DNA from 2 places in the Nocardiopsis sp. M1B1 genome. Region 2 is predicted to be linked to the other one. Evidence: predicted binding sites of a transcription regulator. Region 2 holds the regulator's gene; the other holds the start of a gene.
What was found. The regulator LexA, encoded in region 2, represses DNA repair genes until DNA is damaged. The targets are predictions, from matches to a motif close to TCGAACANNTGTTCGA.

Region 1 (5,749 bases), 2.7 Mb from region 2:
CTGGTCAGCAGTCGTAAGCAAGCAGTGATCGCTTGATCGGGGCGCCCACCAGCTGGCTGCGCCACATCGCGGTACTACGTCCGGCTTCGACCAGGACCAACACTTTGTACCGGAACTCGGCTGGGTAGCTACGACGTCGCACGATGTTCTCCTTGAGGACACGTGGCCTCAGAACCTAGAAACTCGACTCCGGAAAACCCAGAACGCATCAGGCCAGGACTGGCTCACTCTGGAAGGGCTACCTGTCTACACTCTCGAGCTCAACCCCGTGGAGATGTTGTGGTCAGCCCTCAAGGCACGGAAGTTGGCCAATCCTGCTGGTGCCACCTGACAGAGGTCGGCGACGCAGTCAAACGAGACATCAATCGTGTCTGCGAAGACGATCGGCTTCCATGGTCCTTCCTGACCCACCTGGGGTTGAAGATCCACCCTCCAGCCCCACACAGCTAACGAAAAACTGAGTAGGTTGCTCGTTCCACTACCTCCAGCACGACGTTCCCTACGACGAGACCACCACCTTCCCGAATCCGCTCGAACTCGAGCTGGGGGTCGTGGCTTGACACCTTGCATCCATCGGATGCCTACGGGTACCAGCCGATCGCCGGATACCAGCGCTGCCAGTCTGGTTCATCGTGGCCGTCACCGATCTCGCCACCGCTACGATGGCTGCCTAAATCTGGCCTACCACACCACAACCCCGCTCGCGGGCCGCATCGATGCATAGCGTATCCGCATCAGTCTTTGGAAGACCTGTCAACAAGATGACCGCATCCGGCCGTCACGTCGGGCGACCAAGGCAAGAAGTAGCAGGTCAAGTACAGTCCGATCTGCTCCTGCCCCTGACAAAGACTATCATTCGCCCCCGTGATACTTGCTCCCGAACTTTTCTATGTATGACACTTGTATCGGTTGTCATAATTGATTCGAGTCGCAAGGAGCTCGGGTTGAAGCGATCGGAAGAGCTCAATAGCAAAACGATTTGGTCCAGCGATCCGCACTTGCAGGTAAAGCATCTCGTCTACCGCAAATATATGGACTGCTGGATGGCGAAGATTCTGCAGAGGTTCCCGAAGGCGACTATCGTAGACGCATTTTCTGGTCCGGGGATATACGAAGACGGAGCCCCGGGGTCGCCTATCCTGGCTGCCAAGGCCTATCTGGAGCACAGCTCGCGCCCGAGGTTCAACAAGCTCGACCTGATATGCCTGGAAGAGCGAGACGATCGTGTCGAGGAGCTGCACCGGCAGTTCGCCAAGCTTCCCCATGACGCGAACCTGAATGTCATGATCCAGCCACCCGGGGTCTTCACCGAACAACAGGAGTACCTGTCCACGCTCGCGCGGCGCAGCAGTCCAGGATGCCCGGTACTGTGGATCATCGACCCGTTCAAGATCAGGGACGCTCCCTTCGAGTTGGTTCGCCGATGCCTCAAGAACCGGCGGGACGAAGTCATCCTCACCCTCTTCACGGGGTACATGCACCGGTTCTGCGAAAAAGACGGATACGGCAGGACCATGGACCGCTGCTTCGGTGGGGAGCACTGGAAGTCGGCAGTGACCGTGTCAGGGGACGGCCCGAGGAAGGCTGCCTTCGCCTCGGCCTACGAGGAGGGCTTGAAGCAGCTCGGCCTGTTCACGGGCAGCTTCGGTGTCCGTGTCAGCAACACCACCGAGGTCTACCATCTGGTCATGGCCACCCACAGTGAAGCCGGGCTCAGGTGCTGGAATCCGGTCGGCTGGAAACTGGACAGCTACACCGGGCGCAGTGCCTCGGCCGACACCGCAGCCGCTGACACCCTGTTCGCTGACTCCCCTGTGGTAGACGCTCTGGAGGCCGCACTCGAAGCCCATGCCGGCACTGAACGGACCTGGTCCCAGCTGTCCCGGGAGGCAGCTGAGCACCGGTATGTCGACAGGCACCTGCGCCAGGTATTGGACCGACTCGCCCAGCGGGGACTGGCGATGCGTATCGAACCGATCACGGCTCGCACGCCATGGCCGGAGGGGTGCCGGGTGCGCTTCTATTCCCCCGGTGACATTCGTGATGCCGAGGCCTACGGCTAGCCTTTGGCCAACACGGAAGACTGCGGCTTCTCATCCCAGGTACGCCCGTCGAGGAGGCGCCCATTGGCCTTGGGGGTACGTCCGCCCCACTGCTTGAAAAAGAAGGCGGTGGAGCTCTGCTGGCAAGCGTCACGGATCTGGCGCACCCAGTCGACATGCATGGGACGGTGACCGCGACCGCTCTCCCCACCGGCGATCACCCAGTCGATGCCAGACAAGTTCAGCTCTGGCAACGGCCCGAGCAGCGGCTCGCACGACAAGAACCGTACGGCCGCAGGAACTCGGCGCAAGTGGTCGACACGTTCGAGCACATCAGCCGATTCCACTGAGACCCCCATCCAGACGTTGGGCGGCCAAGGCAGTTGATCAGCGAGGCGGGCCAGGCGCAGAGAGCGTTTAGTGAGGATCTGGTAGGTGTGCTGGGGTGTCTCGGCCATCACGGCGAAGACCTGGGTGATGAAGTCCTTGGGTACCCGAGCGTGGAACAGGTCGCTCATCGAGTTGACAAAGACCAGACGCGGGCTCTTCCATTTGCGTGGGATGTCCAAAGCTCGCGGGTGGATGGTCACGTCAAACCCGGGGCCTGAGGTGCGTGGGTCGCCGTCGTTTTGGTACTTCTCCGCACCCATGGCCTTGAGACGTTTGGCCAGGGTGAGGGCATAACAGTTGTCGCAGCCAGAGGCGACACGGTCGCAGCCGGTGGTGGGGTTCCAGGTGGCTTCGGTCCACTCGATCGAGCTTCGTTCTGCCACAGCGGCACCAGCTTTCAAAGACGGATAAGGGCAAGCGACCCCAGCTGCGGGCCGGTCAGTCAGTATGAGCAAGGTTTGATTCGAACAACTGTCCGTACATTAACAACAGGTGATGCCTGTTGCAAAGGACCCCAGAAAGATGGTTACACAGGTCTCTCGCAATGCGTCACCCCTCGTCGGTTTCCACTGTCCGGTCGATGGCTGCCCGCGAGGCTGTTGCCCACAGCCACTACCCAGTCTCCCAGAGTCCACCTTTGTCTGGATGGCTTTCGTTGTTTCCATACCAGCAGAGCGACGCCCCAAGAGCACAAGAACGCGGACAGTGCAGCTAGCAGACGAACAGTTAATCCGGTGGTTACCAAAGCACGACTTTGCGACGTGCTGAGAAGCCTCGTGTCATGCGGCGGATCTCCACCAGCCTGGGGAAGGGTTCTCACCCGGCTTGGGCGAGGAGGCCTCCTCCTCGCAGTCCTCGCTGCTTGACCAGCCTCCCCCAACGTTCCTTGCGGTCGAAGTGGGACGCGATCTCTCGACCACTCGGCAGCTCTCCTGTCTCTCGCTGCTGTTCCAACGCCCATTGCCAAGCTCGGTCTTGAAACGGTGACAGGGCGGGTCCTGCGGTGGTCTCGGCATCCCTACCATGCACAGCCTGGAGACCGGTGGCTTTCGAAGCACCCGAGACGGTTGGGCCTTGGGCTACTTGGCTCTTCACCCCCGACATCGGTTTCATGGCCTGCTCATGGGCTGCGGACGCAGTGCGTACGCTCCGAGCGGTTGCGCGGAACTCCCGCATGAGCAACTCGTACGCACCGATGAGCGCAAAGCTCGGCCAGGCGTGGATGATCCGCGACCACATCGTGGGGTCGGCGACCGCGACGTTGGCGGCCAGGGACGCGCCGGAGCCGACGATCAGCAGTGTCCAGGGCAGCAGGCTGCCCTTCCGACCGTGGCGGGCATCGCTCAGCAGCGTCATCGACGCGCCCACGATCATGCCGTCGACCGACAGCGGGAACAGGGCCGCGCGCCACTCCGGCTCACCGTGGCGCAGCGCGAGTTCGTACATGTGCGAGTAGGACACCACCGCGGCGATGCCCGCGAGCAGCAGAACAGCCGCGATGGTGACCCATCGTGACCAGCGGGAGGACTCCATCCCGATCACCCTTTCCCGGTGACCGAGGAACCTTCACAGGGCCGAAAACACCTTGCCGGGCGGGGTGGGAGACACCCGTCTCCCACCCCGCACTGGGAGATTTCTGGGAGACGCGAACCTCTCCCAACGGCTCCCAACCGCCGCGAAGATCCCTCAACGGAACCCTCCGACCTGGGCGAATGCTCATCGGCGCAGGTCGCTGCGGAGCCGGAACTACCTTGACACGGTAGAGGTCACAGGTTCGAATCCTGTATCGCCCACCACCTTCCCAGGCCGGAGCACACGCTCCGGCCTGAGTCGTTTCCGGGGCCCCTGAGCGGGAGACATCCGGAAGACCGCTTCCGAAGCGGGTTCCCCGGGAGCTCCAGGCCTCATCAGGGCGATGGCGCTCCCACCCGCCGGTGGCGACGAATCGCGCGTGAACGCCGGTACTGGTCCAGAACGAGAGCAGCGAGCGGGGGCACGGACCGCTCCGGTCTGTCGCGGCTCAGATCGTGGATTCGTGCGGTGATGCTCGCCTGCACGGCCGCCGCACGCAGGGGCTCGGAGCGGGCCAGCGTGCACGGCGGCTCGACTTCGGCGTCCTGGCCCGCGAGCCAGCGCCGAGGGGCGTCGGGCTGTTGGGCCAGCGCGGTCGCCACACCCACGAGCGAGAACCCGCGGGCGAGCACGTCCTGCGCGACCCGCCCCCGCCGGATGCCGCCGGTGAGCATGAGGGGCACCCAAGCGTGCTCGACGAGTTCCCCGGCGAGTTCGAGGAAGTAGGCCTCGCGTTCGAGGGTGCGTCCGTCCGCGGGGTGCCCCGCGGTGGCGAGTGATTCGACGCTCCCCCCGGAGAGTTCGACGAAGTCGACGCTGTCACTGAGCCAGTCGATGACCTGGCGTGCGTCGTGGAGATCGAAGCCTCCGCGTTGGAAGTCCGCGGAGTTGAGCTTGACGGCGATACCGAAGCCCGCTGACACGCGTGCGCGGACAGCGGTCACCACCTCCAGGAGCAGCCGGGCGCGACCGCGCAGCGACCCGCCCCTCCGGTCCTCACGCACGTTCACGAGCGGGGAGAGGAACTGGGCCAGCAGGTAGCCGTGCGCGGCGTGGATCTGCACACCCGCGAAACCGGACTCCTCCGCCAGCGCCGCCGTGGTGGCGAAGCGTTCGATGATCTCGTGGATGTCGTCCTCGGTCATCGGTACCGGAGCGGCGAAGAGCCTGGACAGCGAGCCGACCCTCACCGGGACCGCCGAGGGGGCGAGCGCCCTGGAACCGGTGTCGCGCTGGACCACGCGACCCGGGTGGTTGATCTGCATCCACAGCGAACTGTTCGGCGCCGCCCCCGCCCATGCCCGGAAGGGCGCGAGGTCGCTGGAGGCGTCCAGGACGACATCGCCCGGCTGCGGATCGACAGGATCTGCGAGGATTCCACGAGCCCGACGCCGAGCGGAAACCTTCGTGAGGACCTGCGCACGCTCCTCGGGAGGTTCGCGCTCACCCTGTCCGAGCGCCGCTACGACCAACTGATGGCCGGAGTCATCGAGCGCGCCGGACAGAACGAGGTCGCACGCGAACTCCGGGACCGCCTCTACGAGACCGCCACGAAAGGCATTCGCGACGTCCTCGACGCGCACCTCCCGGGCCGGGATGTCGACCCCTCCCTCGCCATGCTCGTCGGCGCCGTCCTGGTCCGCGTGACCTACGAGGGCGAGGCGGCGACAGAGGAGTTCATCGCCGATGTCGTCGACCGGGTCCTCGACTGACAGACCCCGGGATCGATGTCGGGGACGGCCAGC
Region 2 (5,749 bases):
GAGGTTGTATGTGGTCTCGAATCCCGCGGAACGCCTGGAGAACAGGCGTGTAGTCGTCCTCGTCCTGTACATACGGCGGAAGTCCAGCGCCTCTCGGAGCTTCTCGCTCTTTCCCTCCAGGGAGAAGTTGACGAGGGCGGAGAACTCCTGCATGGACTGGGCCGAGATCCGCAGGTCGAAGAACGGACCGTCACTGCCATAGGTGACCGTGGACCCATCCTTGCGAGTGTAGGAGAACGAATCCGGCTTGCCCTCGGATGTCCTGTAGACACGGCTGGCAATGCCAAACGGGGCGAGGAGTTCCTGGACATCGCGCAGGAGCTGGTCCGACCGGCTGCCCAGACCGATGTAGCGCGTTCCGTTGGCCTTCTGGTCCACCGCGCACCCGTCTGCGTCGAACAGCCCTTGGAGGAACTCCAGCACGGTCTCCTCGGGCGCCTCGAAGAGCGACGGCGGCACTGACTTGTCCTCCGCGCGGGCGCCCAGGCCCAGGGCTCGGACGAACTCGACCATCGTGCGACGCGTGATTCTGAGCTGCTGGGTCCCGTTCGGCTGGAGGCTCGGCTTGCTCCGGTGCCCGGTGAGGCGCTCGATGAGCGCCTGGTGCCGAGGAAGGACGTTCTGCTGCTCCTCAGCCGTACCGTAGACGGTCACCACCGCCTGATCACCGACCGAGCCGTCCCCCACGAGCCAGCCGAGGTAGTGCGCGAGGTCGGGATCCTCGTCCCACTTCTCCGGCAGGTACAGAGGACGGACACTCGGCAAGGCCGCCACCGTCCGTGCGGCTTCCAGCGCCGCACGGGGAATCCGCAGCACCGGGTTCGAACGAGGCGCGTACTGGAAGGAACGGACGACTCGGTCATCGGAGAGCAGCTTCTCAGCGTGCACCCAGCCGCGGTTCTCGGTCCACAGACGGTGGTTGGGGGTGCAGCGCAGGAGAGAGCCGTCAGAGAAACGCAGTTCGAGGATCTCATTGGTCCCCGTGACCATGTACTGGGTGGGGATCGTCGCCACCACAGCGTTCTGGGCGTCCGTCTCAGCGGTGATGTCGTTGGTGTACACGGCGAAGGTCTCGCCTCGGGCCGCGCGCTTGATCAGATCACCGATCGGTATGTGTCCACGGTCCGTCAGCACGCGCTGATCAGCCGGAAAACACGGGTTGCTCGCACTGATGCGTCCGCTCTCGGGCGTGGTGTGCCAGTCCTGGATCGTGCCGTCGTACTGGATGCCCGGGTCCGCGCACTCCCAGGCGGCCCTGGCCATGCGCTGGAACAGCTCCTTGGCGTCCACCGTGGCCACGACCTCGCCGGTGGTGCGGGAGGTCAGGCCGAAGTCGGAACCGCTCTCCACGGCGCGCATGAACGCGTCGGAGACCCGCACGGAGTTGTTGGCGTTCTGGTACTGGACGCTGAACATGTCGTCGCCGCCGAGGTCGACGTCGAACCCGGCGTCGCGCAGGGCACGGATCTTGTGCTCCTCGCGGGCCTTGGTCTCGACGAAGTCCTCGATGTCGGGGTGGTCGACGTCCAGTACGACCATCTTGGCGGCCCGGCGGGTGGCTCCGCCGGACTTGATGGTCCCGGCCGAGGCGTCGGCGCCGCGCATGAAGGAGACGGGCCCGGAGGCCGTCCCGCCGGAGGAGAGCAGTTCCTTGCTGGAGCGGATGCGCGACAGGTTCACACCCGCGCCGGACCCGCCCTTGAAGATGATCCCCTCCTCCTTGTACCAGTCCAGGATCGACTCCATGGTGTCGTCCACGGAGAGGATGAAACACGCGCTGACCTGGGCTTTTGCACTCGTACCGACGTTGAACCACACCGGGGAGTTGAAGCTGAACAGCTGGTGGGCGAGGGCGTGCTTGAGCTCGTGGTCGAAGACCTCGGCGTCCTCCGCGGAGGCGAAGTAGCCGTGCTCGCGGCCGGTCTCGGTGTAGACGCCGACGACGCGGTCGATGAGCTGCTTGAGGCTCCACTCGCGCTCGGGGGTGCCCACCGCGCCGCGGAAGTACTTGCTCGTGACGATCTGGGTGGCGTTCATCGACCAGGAGGAGGGGAACTCCACCCCGCGCTGCTCGAAGTTGACCGTGCCGTCGCGCCAGTTGGTCATGACGACGTCGCGGCGCTCCCACTCCAGGGAGTCGTAGGGGTGCGTGCCCGGGGAGGTGAAGACGCGCCTCACCCTGATCCCCTTGCGGTTGCCCTTGCCCTTGCGTCCGGCCGGACCGTTGGCGGTTTCCGTCATCGCCGGGTCTCCCCTCACTCGTGGGCACGGTCACCGACCGTGCCCGGCGTCCTTGTCCCGGGAGTGGTGTGGCCCCGCGCGGTCGGCGTGCGGCCGCGAGGGGCGCTACCCCGTGGTGGCGCCGCTCCGGCCGCCGGTCTCGGCCTCGCGGTCCTGGCGCAGGCTGGCGATCTCGGCCTCGAAGTCGGAGAGGCTCTCGAAGCCGCGGTAGACGCTGGCGAAGTGCAGGTAGGCGACCTCGTCCAGGTCGCGCATCGGCCCCAGGATGGCCAGGCCGATCTCGTGGGCCGGGACCTCGGCCAGGCCGCGGCCGCGGATTTCCTCCTCGACCTGCTGGCCGAGCTTGGCCAGGGCGTCCTCGGAGACGGGGCGCCCCTGGCAGGCCCGGCGCACCCCGGCGATGATCTTGGTCCTGCTGAAGGGCTCGGTGACCCCCGAGCGCTTGGCCACCATCAGCAGGACGGTCTCCTGGGTGGTGAACCTGCGCTCGCAGACGGGGCAGGACCGGCGGCGCCGGATGGCCGCGCCGTCGTCGGTGGACCTGCTGTCGATCACCCGGGTGTCCGGATGGCGGCAGAACGGACAGTGCACCCTGGTTCACCTGCTTCTCTCGCCGAACGACAACGCCTAGGTACCACTAAACCACAACTTCTGGGCAACCACTCCTGTCGCAACACCAGATGTTGTGGTCGAACCTAGACTTCTTCCTGACCCCGCCGCAACCCCGGCGCGGGCGTGTCACGAACACGGCCGAGGGACCGCGCGGCATCGCGGTCCGCGGCGGGGTGGGGCGGGGAAGTCGGCGCGGGCGGACTGCTGCGGGGGCGGCCCGGCACCGCGCTCAAGGATAGCGCCGCCCACCGGAGCCGCCGCTCCCGGCGGCGGGCGCGGGAATCCCGACGTCACGGGGTTTTCGGTCGAGCCGACGCCCCGGGATAAGACCCCCGCGCCTGGCCGGAACCGCTGTCACGGACACGCGTTCGCGCATTCCGGGGACAACAGCGCGTGAACGCGTGTACACACGTAAGTGCAGGCCGGAAATTGACCGCGAATACGCGCGACGGCAATTGTCCCCGGCCTCGAACGCTTGTTTGATATCACCGTGTGCAACGACTAAAGTTGGCCTTGATTTCACACCGGTTTCGCCATCACGTGGACCCCCAGGTCGGCACGGTCGCGGACCGGGGGTGGCCAGTCACACAAGCAGGCCCTGACCGAACCGAATGCCGAGGAGGCCCGGCCGTGCCGGAGGAGAATCCCGGAACCGCAGATACCGTCACCGTTCTCGCACCAGCGGAGAACGCGGGCGGGTCCACGCCCGAAGCCCCCAAACTCACCGCGCGCCAGCAGAGCGTGCTGAACTGCATCCAGCGCTATGTCCGGGAGCGGGGGTTCCCCCCGTCGATAAGGGAAATCGGGGAAGCGGTCGGCCTGTCCAGCCCGTCCAGCGTGGCGCACCAGCTCAAGGTCCTCCAGCGCAAGGGTTACCTGCACCGCGACCAGAACCGGCCGCGCGCGGTGGAGCTGCGCACGCCCGGGCGCGCCTCGGGGCAGACCCTGGTGCCCGAGGACATCGACCTCTCGCGCGCCGCGGCCGTGCCGCTGGTCGGCCGGATCGCCGCCGGCGGTCCGATCCTGGCCGAGGAGTCGGTGGAGGACGTGCTCGCCCTGCCGCGCCAGCTGGTGGGTGAGGGGCGCCTGTTCATGCTCACCGTGGTCGGCGACTCGATGACCGACGCCGCCATCACCGACGGCGACATGGTGGTGGTGCGCCAGCAGCAGGACGCCAACAACGGCGACATCGTGGCGGCGCTGCTCGACGACGAGGCGACCGTCAAGGTGCTGCGCCGCGAGGAGGGCGGCCATGTGTGGCTGATGCCGCGCAACGAGGCCTACGAGCCGATCAACGGCGACGACGCCACCATCCTCGGCAAGGTGGTCGCGGTCATGCGCCGCGTCTGAGGTGCCCGCGTACCCGCGTCTCCGGTCCCTCTCCCCTCGGAGGGATCGGGGACGCCTCCCCCTGTGGACGGCGCGGGGCCGACGGGCGCGGGCCGCTAGGCTGAGAACGTGTTCACACGTGCCTCCTCCCCCGCCGTCCGCTGGCGCACCGCACTGGCCGGTGCGGCGAGCGCCGTCCTGTTGACCGCCGCCTGCGCCCCCGCCGACGACGGGGCCGCCGAGGCGCCGGGGGTCGGCGGCGTCGAGCGCGAGGTGGCCTTCGAGGGCGGCGGGCACGAGGTGTCCGGCGCATTCCGGATGCCCCAGGACGTCTCCGGCACCGTTCCGGGCGCGCTCATCATCTCCGGCAGCGGCCCCACCGACCGCGACGGCAACAGCTCCGTGCGCCCCGACGCCGACACCAACCAGAACCTGTCCCGGGTGCTCGCCGACGTCGGGGTGGCCTCGCTGCGCTACGACAAGTACGGCAGCGGTCCGGACTTCGAGACGCCGGGCCCCGGCGACGAGGTCGCGCCGGTGGACCCGGTGATCTTCGACGAGCAGGTCGCGGCGGCCTACGAGGAACTCGTCTCCCAGCCCGAGGTGGACCCCGAGCGGGTGGTCGTCGTCGGGCACAGCGAGGGCGCCCTGTACGCGCTGCGCGCCCACGAGCTCATCGGCGCGGAGCACCCCTCCCCCGCGCTCGTGCTGGCCGCGCCTCCCGGTACGCGCTACCTCGACCTGATCGACCGCCAGCTCACCGAGCAGGCGCGCGCCGCCGAGGCCTCGGGCCAGGTGGAGGAGGGGCAGGTGGTCCAGCTGCTCTCGGACTCCCGTGCCGGACGGGCCGCGATCAGGTCCGGGCGCGCGCTCAGCGAGGTGGAGATGCCCAGCGGGGGCGTAATGGGCGTCTACACCCCCGTCAACGAGGACTTCCTGGCCTACATGGACGCCTTCGACCCCGTCGAACTGGCGGAGGACCTGCCCGGGGGCACCCCGGTGCTGGTGCTGTGGGGGGAGCGGGACGCGCAGGTCTCCCGACAGGACGTGGACCGGCTGATGACCGGTCTGGACGGAGCGCGACGGGTGGACGTCCCCGACACCGACCACATCTTCCGCCGCTACCGGGACGAGCCCGGGGCCACGGTCCTGGACGCCCAGCGCCCGTTCGCCGAGGAGGTCTCGCCCGCGTTGGAGGAGTTCCTGGGCGCGGCCTGGTAGCCGCGCCGGGGCCTCACTCGGGGATGGAGTCCGGCAGCGCCTCGGTCACGGACAGCGCGAACTCCTCGGCGCCCGCCACCATGCGCTCCCGGTCGCCGGGGTTCTGCGCGTCGTAGCTGGCCGCCACGGTGTAACAGGTCTCCAGGTACAGGTTGGACACCCGGGCGCCGACGCAGGCGACCGTGTACGGGTCCTCCTGGACCCAGGCGACCGCCTCCTCTCCGACGCCTTCCAGCTCCTGCGCGTCGTACTGGGAGGTGGTGGTGCGCAGGTTGTCGGCGGCCGTCGTGACGCCGCCCGGGTCGGGGGCGGCCACGGCCACCAGCGTCGCGGTGGCCGGAACCTG

Region 1: ACSTA4_RS09790 (DUF5131 family protein) is a predicted target of LexA. The motif match lies at 2,896-2,911, and genes of this name have one in related genera.

The regions. Positions count from the first base shown of each region.
Region 1 covers NZ_CP196194.1:2,272,621-2,278,369, reverse strand. The annotation lists gene tcmP (three-Cys-motif partner protein TcmP) at 945-2,063, shown strand; gene ACSTA4_RS09790 (DUF5131 family protein) at 2,060-2,815, opposite strand; gene ACSTA4_RS09785 (DUF2637 domain-containing protein) at 3,249-3,965, opposite strand; tRNA gene ACSTA4_RS09780 (tRNA-Val) at 4,139-4,228, shown strand; gene ACSTA4_RS09775 (oxidoreductase) at 4,340-5,269, opposite strand; gene ACSTA4_RS09770 (TetR-like C-terminal domain-containing protein) at 5,255-5,716, shown strand.
Region 2 covers NZ_CP196194.1:5,004,311-5,010,059, forward strand. The annotation lists gene ACSTA4_RS21735 (vitamin B12-dependent ribonucleotide reductase) at 1-2,241, opposite strand, end outside; gene nrdR (transcriptional regulator NrdR) at 2,347-2,832, opposite strand; gene lexA (transcriptional repressor LexA) at 3,484-4,203, shown strand; gene ACSTA4_RS21750 (alpha/beta hydrolase family protein) at 4,312-5,403, shown strand; gene ACSTA4_RS21755 (hypothetical protein) at 5,417-5,749, opposite strand, start outside.